4 regions of the Nonomuraea sp. NPDC003727 genome follow, and region 1 is predicted to be linked to each of the others. Evidence: riboswitches for the same ligand, from Rfam matches in the RefSeq annotation. Region 1 holds a riboswitch; each other region holds the start of a gene.
What was found. Region 1 has a riboswitch for cyclic di-AMP ahead of ACWDLG_RS20245 (NlpC/P60 family protein). Riboswitches for the same ligand answer to the same signal wherever they lie in the genome.
Positions count from the first base shown of each region.

Region 2: another riboswitch for cyclic di-AMP. It lies ahead of ACWDLG_RS36120 (C40 family peptidase); the one in region 1 lies ahead of ACWDLG_RS20245 (NlpC/P60 family protein).
Region 3: another riboswitch for cyclic di-AMP. It lies ahead of ACWDLG_RS18430 (C40 family peptidase); the one in region 1 lies ahead of ACWDLG_RS20245 (NlpC/P60 family protein).
Region 4: another riboswitch for cyclic di-AMP. It lies ahead of ACWDLG_RS14055 (coiled-coil domain-containing protein); the one in region 1 lies ahead of ACWDLG_RS20245 (NlpC/P60 family protein).

Region 1 is NZ_JBSFNE010000007.1:328,417-331,615, forward strand. It holds gene ACWDLG_RS20235 (RDD family protein) at 1-945, opposite strand, end outside; gene ACWDLG_RS20240 (amino-acid N-acetyltransferase) at 1,032-1,601, opposite strand; cyclic di-AMP (ydaO/yuaA leader) riboswitch at 1,878-2,028, shown strand; gene ACWDLG_RS20245 (NlpC/P60 family protein) at 2,034-3,077, shown strand; gene ACWDLG_RS20250 (LuxR C-terminal-related transcriptional regulator) at 3,074-3,199, opposite strand, start outside.
Region 2 is NZ_JBSFNE010000019.1:19,718-22,916, reverse strand. It holds gene serA (phosphoglycerate dehydrogenase) at 1-537, shown strand, start outside; gene ACWDLG_RS36125 (hypothetical protein) at 866-988, shown strand; gene ACWDLG_RS36120 (C40 family peptidase) at 1,206-1,694, opposite strand; cyclic di-AMP (ydaO/yuaA leader) riboswitch at 1,857-2,000, opposite strand; gene ACWDLG_RS36115 (3-isopropylmalate dehydrogenase) at 2,101-3,153, shown strand.
Region 3 is NZ_JBSFNE010000006.1:430,665-433,863, forward strand. It holds gene ACWDLG_RS18420 (M48 family metallopeptidase) at 1-28, opposite strand, end outside; gene ACWDLG_RS18425 (hypothetical protein) at 25-840, opposite strand; gene ACWDLG_RS18430 (C40 family peptidase) at 958-1,518, opposite strand; cyclic di-AMP (ydaO/yuaA leader) riboswitch at 1,592-1,734, opposite strand; gene ACWDLG_RS18435 (LysR family transcriptional regulator) at 2,076-3,005, shown strand; gene ACWDLG_RS18440 (NlpC/P60 family protein) at 2,969-3,199, opposite strand, start outside.
Region 4 is NZ_JBSFNE010000004.1:510,476-513,674, forward strand. It holds gene katG (catalase/peroxidase HPI) at 1-691, shown strand, start outside; gene ACWDLG_RS14055 (coiled-coil domain-containing protein) at 773-1,726, opposite strand; cyclic di-AMP (ydaO/yuaA leader) riboswitch at 1,730-1,866, opposite strand; gene galT (galactose-1-phosphate uridylyltransferase) at 1,933-2,994, opposite strand; gene ACWDLG_RS14065 (DeoR/GlpR family DNA-binding transcription regulator) at 2,991-3,199, opposite strand, start outside.

The sequences.
Region 1 (3,199 bases):
GACCAGGCGCTGCCACCACTCGGCGAGCGGGGCGGGTGCGCCGGGCGGCTGCAGGCCGGCCGGAGCGCCGTACGGCTGGCCGTAGCCGGGCTGGCCGTAGGCGGGCGGCTGCTGCTGGCCGTAACCGGGCTGGTAGGGCTGCTGCTGACCGTAGGGCGAGGACTGACCGTAGCCGGGCTGCGACTGGCCCTGCTGGCCGTAGCCCTGCTGACCATAGCCGGGCTGCTGGCCATAACCGGGCTGCTGACCCGAGGGCTGGCCGTAACCGGGCTGCTGGCCGGATGCCGGCTGGCCGTACCCGGGCTGCTGCTGGCCGTAGCCGGGCTGGCCGTACTCCGGCTGCTGGCCGTACTCGGGCTGCTGGCCCGAGGAGCCCTGCTGCTGGCCGTAGCCCTGCTGCCCGTACTCGGGCTGCTGGCCGGACGAGGCCTGCTGCTGACCGTAGCCCTGCTGGCCGTACTCGGGCTGCTGGCCCGAGGAGCCCTGCTGGCCGTAGCCGGGCTGGCCGTACTGCTGGCCGTAGCCCTGCTGACCGTAAGGCTGCTGGCCGGAAGCGGGGGGCTGCTGGCCGTAGCCCTGCTGGCCCGAGGAGGGCTGGCCGTAGCCGGGCTGCTGGCCTGACGCGGGCTGGCCGTAGCCCTGCTGTCCATAGCCGGGCTGCTGCTGGCCGTAGCCCTGCTGGCCCGAGGAAGGCTGGCCGTAGCCGGGCTGCTGCTGCTGGCCGTAACCCTGCTGGCCGTAACCGGGCTGCTGGCCGTAGCCCTGCTGGCCGTAGCCTTGGTCGGGCTGGCCCTGTGACGGCTGACCGTAGCCGCCGCCCTCATGGCGATAGCCGACGATCGTCACATCAGGATCCGGCTGCTCGCCAGGGCGTCCTGCGTTCTGCTGACCGTATCCGGAATTGTCGTCAGGTTGGTCCGGGTACGGCGGCTGTCCGGTGCTCACCGTGTCACCTCGCTTCGATGGCGCATGTGGCACATGTCAGGACACATGCTTGCTGTTGCCCAACGTATCGACATGAGTATCAACAATCACCTTTCCTCTTGGTCAACGCCGTAGTCAACTGCGTCCAGATGAAGCAGCATCCTGGTGTTGCCAAGGGTGTTGGGCTTGACGTGCTCGAGGTCCAGAAACTCGGCCACACCCTCGTCGTAGGAGGCCAGCAGCTCGGCGTAGACCTCGGGTGATACCGGTGTTCCCTGGATGGGCACGAAGCCGTGTCGGGCGAAGAAGTCGACCTCGAACGTCAGGCAGAAGACCCGGCGAAGGCCCAGGTCGCGAGCCGTTCTCACGAGCGCGGTAACAATACGGTGACCGACGCCTGAACCTTTGGCCGCGGGATCCACGGCTACCGTGCGAATTTCGGCGAGGTCCTCCCACAGCACATGGAGCGCGCCACAGCCGACCACCTGGCCGCCGCGCTCGGCGACCCAGAACTCCTGGACGTCCTCGTACAGCGTGACCGTGGCTTTTTCGAGAAGCTTGCGGCCCGCCCCCGCGTAGATGTCGACCAGGCGCTTGATCGACCTGACGTCCGGCGTGCGGGCGCGCCGTACGACGATCTCGGTGTCCTGCATTGGGCGCTCGACGGCCTGCTCCATGGCCCTTCAGCGTACCGAGCTTGTTTCGGCCCATCCCTAACTACCATCACATGACCTCACGTAGCGAGGCGAGCACGCTCCGCATCGACGCACGACATGCCCGACAAATCTCTGCCAATCCGGGCAAAGGGCACGCAATGCCCTGGTTGATCAGGCTTTCGCGTGACCCGCCCGTGATCCTTTGTTTGCGCATCCTCTACTGGATCCGTAGTTCTGGTTGAGCACGAACCTGGCTTGCACTAGTGTCCAGCGACGATGTCACCCACGCAGCCAGGCGTGGGTGACGCGCCTAATCCCCCACCACGGGGAGCCGGGGACCCGCCGGCGGACCACCGACCGCCACAGGGGTGAGTCCGAGTCCGTGCTCGGTAGGGCTGCTCCGGCCCGAACCCGTCAGCTAACCCGGTCGGCGGCTACGAGAGGAGCTGGTTGGTGAAGCGCAGGCGCACTCACGAGGGGAAGTCCGCGGGCAAGCACGCCCGCCCCCACGAACCGGGCTCCCCCAGGAAGCGGTTCGCCGTCGTGAGCGCCGCGATGGCCGTCCTCGCCCTCGCCATGCCGCTGAGCCCGGCCGCCGCCGACCCCAAGCCGACGCTCAAGGAGCTCGCCGAGCGCGTCGAGAAGATGCACAACGACATCGAGACGCTCACCGAGCAGTACAACGGGCAGCGCGAGAAGCTCAAGGGCGTCAAGAAGTCCGCCGAGACCGCCAAGAAGGTCCTGGCCACCAGCGAGGCCGATCTGGCCGCCAAGCGCGCCCGAGCCACGCTCGTGGCCGAGAGCACCTACATGTACGGCGGCCTCGCCGACGGCCTGGCCTTCACCTCGGCGGCCGACCCCGACTCCTTCCTCGACGCCGCCGCCACCTCCTACGCCCTCGGCCAGCAGCAGGGCCAGGAGGTCAAGGAACTCGCCGAGTCCATCGCCGCCGCCGAGAAGGCGAGGTCGACCGCCAAGACACGCCTGGCCGAGGTCCAGAAACTCGTCAACGACCTCGGCAGCAAGCGCGACAAGATCACCTCGATGGTCGCCAAGACCGAGAGCAGCCTGTTCCGGCGCGCCCTGGGCGAGGCGGGACGGCCGGGCACCCGCGCCAGCAGGGTCAACCTGCCCATCATCGGCAGCGGCAAGGCCGCGCAGGCCGCCCGCTGGGCGCTGACCCAGCAGCTCAAGCCGTACGTGTGGGGCGCCGAGGGGCCGAGTTCCTTCGACTGCTCGGGCCTGGTCATGGCCGCCTACCAGCAGGTGGGCATCAGCCTGCCGCACTACACCGGCGACCAGTGGACGGCCGGCACCCACATCTCGCGCGAGCAGCTACGCCCCGGCGACCTGGTCTTCTTCTACAACGACCTGCACCATGTGGGCATCTACATCGGCGGCGGGATGATGGTGCACGCGCCCCGCACGGGTGACGTCGTCCGGGTCGCCGCGATCGCCAACAGGCCGTTCGCGGGAGCCGTACGGATCGCCGACTAGATCAGTCGCCGGCGCGCGGCCCAGGCCACGGCCTCGATGGCCGTGGCGACGCCGATCCTGTCGCAGATGACGCGCAGGCGGCGGCGGACCGTGCGGCCGCTGATCTCCAGCGTTCTGCCCAC
Region 2 (3,199 bases), on a different contig from region 1:
GTCCGTGGCGAGATCGCCGCGCAGGACGTGCGGGTGCTGGAGCTGGCCGCGCTCAAGGGCGTCTTCACCGACATCGTCGAGGACGCCGTCACCTACGTCAACGCGCCGCTGCTGGCCAAGGAACGCAGCCTGACCGTCGAGCTGGTCACCAGCTCCGAGAGCCCCGACTGGCGCAACGTCGTCGGCGTGCGCGGTGTGCTGGCCGACGGCCGCACCGTCTCGGTGTCGGGCACGCTGTCGGGGCCGCGCCAGATCACCAAGATCGTCGAGGTCAACGGCTACGAGATGGAGATCGAGCCGACCGACCACCTGGCCTTCTTCACCTACACCGACCGGCCCGGCATCGTCGGCGTCGTGGGTCACCTGCTCGGCGAGAAGGGCATCAACATCGCCTCCATGCAGGTGGCGCGGGACGTCAAGGGCGGCAAGGCGCTGATCGCGCTGACCGTCGACTCGGCGATCCCGTCGGACGTGATGGACCAGATCGTGGCGGAGATCGGCGCCGACAGCGGGCGCTCGGTCGACCTGTCCGATTGACGCTTCCCATGGAGAACGCCCTTCCGCCGCTCGGCGGGAGGGCGTTCTTTCTTTCCGCTGCCGTCTCGCATCGTGAGATATTCGGACGTCCAACGAGACAGCCTGGACCGTGCCAGGTACTTTGGTAGGGATGCGCTGGGTACTCGTACTTATTACCTGCCGCGACGGGGCCTGTTAGGGCAGGTCGACTACCCGTCGCGGTGAGCGGCGTTGCGTCGGCCTTAAGTCCCCTTTCGTCCGGTCCGTGATCCGGACCGCACGAGACCAGGCCCGGTCGGATTCGCGACCGGGATCCGACGTCCGATTTCACTCGCGTCCGCGAAACGAGATGAGCCACGTGTACGACATGTATCCATGGAACCGCGCCGACGACCACGAGGAAGAGGCCGCGCAGGCCCTCCAGACCGCCCTGGACCGCAGGGACAACGGCGGTTCCCCCTTCCCCGGCTGAGCGGGACCGCCCCTTTCCCCGCTGGGCGGGACACCACCCTTCCCCCGCTGGGTGGGACCACCCTTTTCCCCTGGGGGCGCCGGCCGGCTTCCCCCGTTGAGCGGGACCACCCGGTGGAGGTCCCCCTGCTCCACCGGGGAGACCCCGGATCCCCCTCCGGGCGCGCGTCAGCCCGGAAACCGCCTCCGGTTCCCGGGCTGACGCGCGCTCCGACGGGTCAGAACGTGGCTCGTAGCCCCACGGGCGCGGACGAGGACTTCGCCTCGACGAGTCGCGCCTGCTGCTTCACGCCCTTGGGGTCGGGCCGTACCGCGCCGACGAACGCCTGGCGCCGCCACGCGCTGAGCTTCTCCTCCTTCACCACGTCACCGCTGTGCGGCGCGTGCACCATGTAGCCGGGCTTGGAGATCATCCCGACGTGGCCCAGTCCGCTGAAGAAGACCAGGTCGCCGGGCTTCAGGTTGTTCCACGTGATCTTCTTGTCGTACGCCTGGTACTGGTCGGCGGCCACGCGAGGAAGCTCGATCCCCGCCTTCTTGTAGGCCTTCATCGTCAGTCCTGAGCAGTCGTAGCCGTTCGGCCCGGTGCCGCCCCAGACGTACGGCGTGCCCCGCTTGGCCATCGCGAAGTCGAGCGCGATCTGCCATGCGGGCTTGGGTGCCTTCTCGAGCTGGGCCTTCTTGATGTCCGCTCCGGTGAGGGTCACCGTACGAGCGGGGTCGTCCTGGACGGGCCGGTCGGTGCCGGGTTCGGCCGTGACCGGCTGCTTCAGGGCGGGGGCGGGGGCGGCCGACGCGGGGGAGGCGGCGGCGATACCTGTGGCGAGGAGGCCGCCGACGACGGCAGCCGTGATGATGCGAGACAGGGGAATGTCCTTCCACGGGGCCGACCGGGTTAGCTGACGGGCTCGGGCGTGGAAGCCGCCCTACGGCATGGGGGTGCCGATTCGCCCCAGGGGGAATGGGTCCCCGGCTCCGTGCGAACGTCGCACCGGATTAGGCTGGCCGAGACTCTAACGAAAGGGTCAAAAGACCGCAAACACGACAAAACGCCGTGTCCGGAAAGTGAGATCAGGTGTTCGCCAGCCGAGACGACCCGGTAAGGTACCGGCCATGGAGTCGCGCAACATTCGTCTGGCCGTCATCCCCGGTGACGGGATCGGCACCGAGGTCGTCGCCGAGGGGCTCAAGGTCCTGGAGGCGGTCGGCGCCAAGATCGAGACCACCCACTACGATCTGGGCGCCACTCGCTACAACGCCACCGGCGAAACCCTGACCGACGAGACCCTGCAGGAGCTGCGCGGCTACGACGCCATCCTGCTCGGCGCGATCGGCGACCCCAGTGTCCCGCCGGGCGTCCTCGAGCGTGACCTGCTGCTGCGGCTCCGCTTCGAGCTCGACCACTACGTCAACCTGCGTCCGGTGAAGCTCTTCCCCGGCGTGACGACCCCGCTGGCCGACACCCGCCCCGAAGACATCGACATGATCGTCGTGCGCGAGGGCACCGAGAGCCTCTACGCGGGCGCCGGCGGCGTGCTGCGTCGCGGCACCCCGCACGAGATCGCCACCCAGGAGTCGCTCAACACCGCCTTCGGCGTCGAGCGCGTGGTCCGCTACGCCTTCGCCAAGGCCGCCGAGCGCCCCCGCAAGAAGCTCACGCTGGTCCACAAGACCAACGTGCTGACCTACGCCGGCGACCTGTGGATGCGCACCGTCAACCGGGTGGCCGCCGAGTTCCCCCAGGTCACGACCGACTACCAGCACATCGACGCGGCCTCGATGTTCTTCGTCAGCCAGCCCGAGCGCTTCGACGTGATCGTCACCGACAACCTCTTCGGCGACATCATCACCGACATCGGCGCCGCCATCGCCGGCGGCATCGGGCTGGCCGCCAGCGGCAACATCAACCCCGACCGGACCGCGCCCAGCATGTTCGAGCCGGTCCACGGCAGCGCGCCCGACATCGCCGGCCAGGGCAAGGCCGACCCCACCGCCACGATTCTGTCGGTGGCCATGATGCTCGACCACCTCGGCCTGACCGAGGAGGCGGCCCGCGTCGAGCAGGCCGTGGCCGACGACATCGTGGAGCGCCTCACCGGACGGGCCGGCCGTACGACGCACGAGATCGGTGACGACATCACCGCACGAGTAGCCGGCGGCGCCTGACCGCCTGCCACTCCAGCACCATAGGCGGCCTGGCGCCCTTCGGCCG
Region 3 (3,199 bases), on a different contig from region 1:
TGCCCGCCTGCCGGTCCAGCCGCCTCATCCGTCTCCCTCCGCGCCTGTCAGCTCGTTGCGGACATACTCCCGCCAGTGCGCGACGAGCGCGCGGACCGACAGGCCCAGCGGCTCGAGCGCCTGGCCGAGCCGCATTCCGGCGGCCCGCTGGTAGAGGTCGGCCAGCGCCCGCTCGCCGTACCTGGCGGCGATCAGGCGGCAGGCCAGCCATGACTCCTGGTAGACCTGCGCGAGCCGGGGCGTGCCCGGCGCGAAGGCGGCGTCGGCGGGCAGCGCGCCGGGCAGCCGTCCCGCGCGCGCCTCGGCCGCCAGTTCCGCGGCCGCCACCCGCGTCGCGAGTCCCGAGCGCAGGTAGCCGACGTAGTCGGCGAACCCTTCCCGCAGCCACACGGGCCGCCCTTCCGTTCCGGCGGCCACGTGGGTCAGCTCGTGGGTGAGGACGACGTCGCGGCCCACGGGTGTGAGGCGCGCGAAGGCGCCGGGCAGGACGATCACCTGTCCCGCCGAGGCCAGCGCGGCCAGCCCCACGACGGGGCCCGTGCCCGCGAGGGCGGCCGCCTCCGCGGTGGTCCTGGGCACCACGACCCGTGGCCGTACGGCGCGCCGCAGGACCGCCGAGACGGTGAGGGCCGCCACGTCGGCCCGCGTGGCCAGGTCGCGCAGGAGGGCGGCGGCGGTGTGGTGCCCGACGACGAGCGAGCGCGCGCCGTAGGCGACGACGACGCCTGATTCGCCGAGCGCGCGGGCCTCGGGCGGCAGGCGGCGTCCCGCGGACCCGGCCACCGTGCAGATCGCCGGTCCGGCCAGCGCGGCCGCCAGCAGGGTTCTGCGGGTCACCACGGCTGTGATGCTAGCCCGGACAGGCCGAAGCCCCGTCCGAGGGGGATGGACGGGGCTTAGGCCTGTCCGGCGGCCGGGGGCTACGCGCCGGAGTTTCGGGCGTCCGGCGGCCGGGGGTTACGCGCCGGGGCGGACCGCGCCGGCGAAGGACGCCTTGCGCCAGCCGCCGAGCTTCTCGATCCGCACGGTCTTGCCCGTGCTCGGCGAGTGGACCATCCGGCCCTTGCCGACGTACATGCCGACGTGGCCCTTCCCGCGGAAGAACATCAGGTCACCAGGCTTGAGATCGCTCCACCTGACCTTCTTCTTGATGCGCGCGTACTGGCTGTACGTGACGCGGGGGATCTTGATGCCGGCCTTGGCCCAGGAGTACTGGACCAGTCCCGAGCAGTCGAAGGCGCCGGGTCCTGTGCCGCCGAAGCGGTAGGGGTCGCCGATCTGCTTCTTGGCGGTGGCGACGGCCTTGGCCGCCTTCAGCCGCTGTCGAGCCGCCTTGGCCTGCCGTGTCGCCGCGGCCGTCGACGCCGCGCCCGCCTGTACGGCCGGCGCCGTCTTCACGGTCGTCGTCGTCGCCAGGGTGGTGGTCACCGGGGTCACCAGGGTGGTGGTCGCGGGGGCCGCTGTCGCCGGGGTCACTGTCGCCTGCGCCGCGGGTGCGTGGAGGACGATCCCTCCCATCGCCACCACGACGCCGCTGAGGGCAAGACAGGACAGACGGGTTGTGCTAGAGGGGGTAGACAGAATGTCTCCTTGGGACTTCCACCAATGCCTACCGGGTTAGCTGACGGGTTCGGGCGGGGAAGTCGCCCTTCCGGCCCGCAGGCCGGATTCACCCCAGGAACGTGGGTCCCCGGCTCCGTGCTCCATGCCGCACGGACTCGGCGGGTCGACCCGCGCACGCCTGTCTGGGGTTACGGCGCGGCGACCAGCGGATCTTTATGCGTGCACCGGCCGTTGCGGGGCCGGTGAGCGGTTCCGGCGCCATGGCTTGGTCGCCGCGATGCGAGAACGTACCCGGCACCCCAAGGCCAGGCAAAGGCCGGGCAAAGCTGTCAAGATCACCGACTGGTTCTTGTCAGAAGAGGAGTCGCTGCTCTACACCGGGTTTCGTTATCCGGATGTGACCCTGCTCACAGTTGCTTCTGTGGCGACCTGTCAGATCGCATCCGTTACTTTCCTCACACTCCCGGTATAAGGAGAATTAAGGCTTAATCCCTGCGACATACACTCGGCGCATGCTTGATGGGTGGTCGCTACGCGTCCTGGTGGAGGTCGGACGGCGCGGCTCGTTCTCCGGAGCGGCCGAGGTGCTCTCCATGACCCAGCCGGCCGTCTCGCGGCAGATCGCCATGCTCGAACGCCACACCGGCGTCACGCTCTTCCACCGCCGCCCGAGGGGCGTCCAGCCGACGGAGGCGGGCCGGGCGGCGATCGAGCAGGCCATGGCCGTGCTCGACGGCATGAGCCTGTTCGAGACCAGGCTGCGCGCCTTCGCCACGGCCGACACCGGCCGGGTCAGGGTCACCGCCTTCCCGAGCGCGGCCACCAGGTTCGTGCCCGAGAGCTTCCGCCGCTTCGCCGCCGACCACCCCGGCGTCGAGCTCTCCCTCAAGGTCGGCGGCCCTGACGTCGCGTGCCCCGTCACCGCCGGCCTGGCGGAGGGCGCCACCGACGTCGCCCTGCTGACCTCGTGGGATCCCGTCCCCGACCCGGGGCTGGAAGTGCTCGACCTGTTCGACGACGAGCTGCTGGTCGCCCTGCCGGCCGGGCATCCGCTGGCGGCCGGAGAGCGGGTACGGCTGGCCGACCTCGCCGCCGAGCCCTGGATCGACGGCACGCACCCCGACGGCCTGGCCCCCGTCGCGCAGCTGCGGGCCGCGATGGGACGCGCGCCGAGGATCGCCCACCTGTGCGACGACTGGAACGGCCGCCAGGGCCTGGTGGCGGCGGGCGTGGGCGTGATGCTCCACCCGTCGATCGCGGGCATGGCCGTGCGCTCCGGCATCCGGCTGGTCGAGCCCGCGCCGCGACTGCCCGCCAGGCGGATCAGCGCCGCCGTCCTGCCGGCGCCGGGCCGCCCGCCCGCGGTGAGCGCCTACCTGCGGGTGCTGCGCGAGCTGAGCGAGACCTACGGCCGGATGGCGCCGACCAGCCGCCCGCCGTAGGAGGACAGGCTGGCGACCTTCACCACGTCACCCGTCTGGGGGGCGTGCACGATCTTGCCGCCGCCGGCGTAGATGCTCACGTGCCCGAGCCCTGAGCTGAAGATGAGGTCGCCGGGCTGCAGCTTGTCGAGAGAGACCCTGCGCTTGGCACCCCAGGCCCACTGCTCCCAGGTGGTGCGCGGCAGCGACACGCC
Region 4 (3,199 bases), on a different contig from region 1:
GCCCGAGCAGCTCACGACGGTCCTGGACACCCTCGAGGGCATCCGGCGCGAGTTCAACGAGGCCGGCGGCGCGAAGATCTCGCTCGCCGACCTGATCGTGCTGGCCGGCTCGGCCGCCGTCGAGAGGGCAGCGGGCGAGGCCGGCGTGGCGGTGACGGTGCCGTTCCGCCCAGGCCGTACCGACGCCACTCAGGAGCAGACCGACGTCGAGTCCTTCCGGGTCCTGGAGCCGCGGGCCGACGGGTTCCGCAACTACCTGCGTTCCGACGAGAAGACGCAACCGGAGGTGCTGCTCGTCGATCGTGCCTACATGCTCAACCTGACTCCGCCCGAGATGACCGTCCTCATCGGCGGCCTGCGTTCCCTCGGAGCCAACGTCGGCGGTACCCGGCACGGCGTCCTCACCGACCGGCCCGGTGTGCTCACCGCCGACTTCTTCACCAACCTGCTCTCCCCGGGCACCCGGTGGAAGGCATCGGACTCCGAGGAGCATCTGTACGAGATCCGCGACGTGGTCACCGATGAGGTGAAGTGGACCGCCACCGCGGTCGACCTCATCTTCGGCTCCAACTCCCAGCTACGGGCCCTCGCGGAGGTCTACGCCAGCCAGGACGCCCGCGACAAGTTCGTGACCGACTTCGTCGCGGCCTGGACCAAGGTCATGGAACTCGACCGGTTCGACCTCGCCTGACCCGTGAACGCCCCCGCCGCCGAGGACGGCGGCGGGGGCGGCGGAGGCGTATCGGTCCAGGCGGCTCGCCATCGCCTGCTTTCAGTTCATCGAGACGTGGACGTGGTCGTAGTGGTTCTCGGTGATGCTGCCGCGGTCGGACATCGGCCGCCAGCCGCTGCCGCTGTTGATCCGCTGCCGCCAGATCACGTACTTGACGCCCAGGCGGGTCTGGTTCTTCACCGCCCACGCCGCGATCTGGTCGCCCAGCGTCCGGTTGACGGCCGCGGGCATGGAGCCGCCCGAGCTCATCATGAAGTCGCAGGCCCTTCCGAGGGGGTGTTCCCCGCTGCTGCCCGACCGGTAGCAGCCCACCTCGAACGGCAGCGCGAACGTCTTCTTGATGGTGTCGCGCATGAGCCGGGTGCGCGGGGTGATGTTGTCCGACCCGGCGGGAAGCTCGGGCGCCCAGCTGCCGTCGGCCTTGCGGCCAGGACCGGTCGGCACGAGGGCCTGCAGCTTCTTCTCGATGTCCTTGATCATGCCCTCGGCGGCCTTCCGGTCGCCGGCGACCTGCTCGGTCTCGGTCCTGATCCGGTCGGCGAGCGCGGTGGCCGCGTCGGCGGCCTGCTTCTTGGTGTCGCGCGCCGCGGCGACGTTCTTGACGACCGCGTCCTGCTCGGCGCTCATCTGCTCGAGCAGGGCGGCGGTGTTGAGGTCGGGGGTGAACAGCAGCGTCGGCAGGTCAGGGGTGCTGGCCTGGTAGCGCAGCTCGGTGATCCTCGAGGCCTCCTTCTCGGCCGTGACCAGCGTCTGCTCGGCCGCCGCGAGCTGTTTCCCGGCCGCTTTCGCGTCCTTCTGGGCCTTGGCCAGCGAGACGCGCTTGGCGTTGTAGGTCCGGATCAGCTTGTCGACCCGGGTGTTGAGCTTCTTCAGCTCGGTCCGCAACTGCGGTTCGGACGGCTTGGGGGCAGCCGAGACCGCGGTCGCGGAACCGATCACGAGGGACAGCGCGGCGACAGCACCGCATGCGAAACGGGACGTGGGGGACGCCACGAACGATCCTCTCCGTCTGCCGGCCGGGTTAGCTGACGGGTTCGGGCGGGAGAAGCCCTACCACACGCGTGGATTCACCCCAGGTTCTCGATGGGTCCCCGGCTCCGGGCAACGCGCCCAGGATTAGGCATGTGACGGCTGTGAAAGCCGACGAATCGGGATATTAGTAGTAAATCCCCCGTAATGCGACCTCAAGCGGACATTAATTAGTGATCTACTTGTGATCGAAGCAGCCGCGCCGCGTCCTCGGGCAGAACGTCGTTGACGAAGGCGCCCATCGCCGACTCCGAGCCCGCCAGGTACTTCAGCTTCTCCGGCGCCCTGCGGATGCTGAACAGCTCCATGTGCAGGTAGGCCAGGTCGCGGCCGTGCCGTACGGGGGCCTGGTGCCAGGCGGCCACGTACGGCATGACCACCCCGAACAGCCCGTCGAGCGCCTTCAGCACGCGGGTGTAGACGGGGCCGAAGGCGGCGCGCTCCTCCTGGGTGAGCGCCGCCAGGTCCGGAACCTGGCGGTGCGGGTAGAGGTGCACCTCGAACGGGTAGCGGGCGGCGGCCGGCACGAACGCGGTCCACAGCTCGTTGGCGGCCACCACACGCTCGCCCGCCCGCTCGGCGGCCAGCACGTCGGCGAACAGGTTCGGCCGCTTGGCCGCGGCCGCCAGGTGCAGGCGGGTGCGCGGGGTGACGTAGGGGTAGGCGTAGATCTGGCCGTGCGGGTGCGCCAGCGTGATGCCGATCTCGGCGCCCCTGTTCTCGAAGCAGAACACCTGCTCCACGCCCGGGATCGCCGACAGCTCGGCCGTGCGGTCGGCCCAGGCCTCCATCACCAGCTCCACCTGCTCGTCGGACAGCGCCGAGAAGGAGGAGTCGTGGTCGGAGGTGAAGCAGACGACCTCGCAGCGCCCGACCCCCGGCCGCACCTCGCTCAGCCCGCCGGGGGCGGTGTAGGTGCCCAGGTTGGTGGAGAAGCTGGGAAAGCGGTTCTCGAAGACGGCGACGTCGTAGTCGGCGGCCGGGATCTCGGTCGGCTTGCCGGGCCTGGTCGGGCACAGCGGGCACTCGTCGGCCGGCGGCAGGAAGGTGCGGGTCTGCCGGTGACCCGCCATCGCCACCCACTCCTCGGTGAGCGGGTCGTAGCGCAGTTCGGAGGCCGCGGGCCTGGGCGGCAGCTCGCGCTCGTCGATCGCGCTCCGGTCGGCGTCGTCGCGCCGGTCGAAGTAGATCAACTCTCGGCCGTCGGCCATGTGCGCGATGGTGCGCTTCACTTGATGTCCTCCGCGATGATCAGTTCTCCCGCCCGCTCGGCCAGCTCCGCGCGCGCCTCGTCCGGCAGGGCCGCGTCGCTGATGACGACGTCGGCCTCCGACAGCTCCGCGATCGTGCTGATGCCGACCGTGCCCCACTTGGTGTGGTCGGCCGGGACCACCAGGCGATGTGCCGAGGCGACCAGTTCCCTGTCGGTCTCCGACT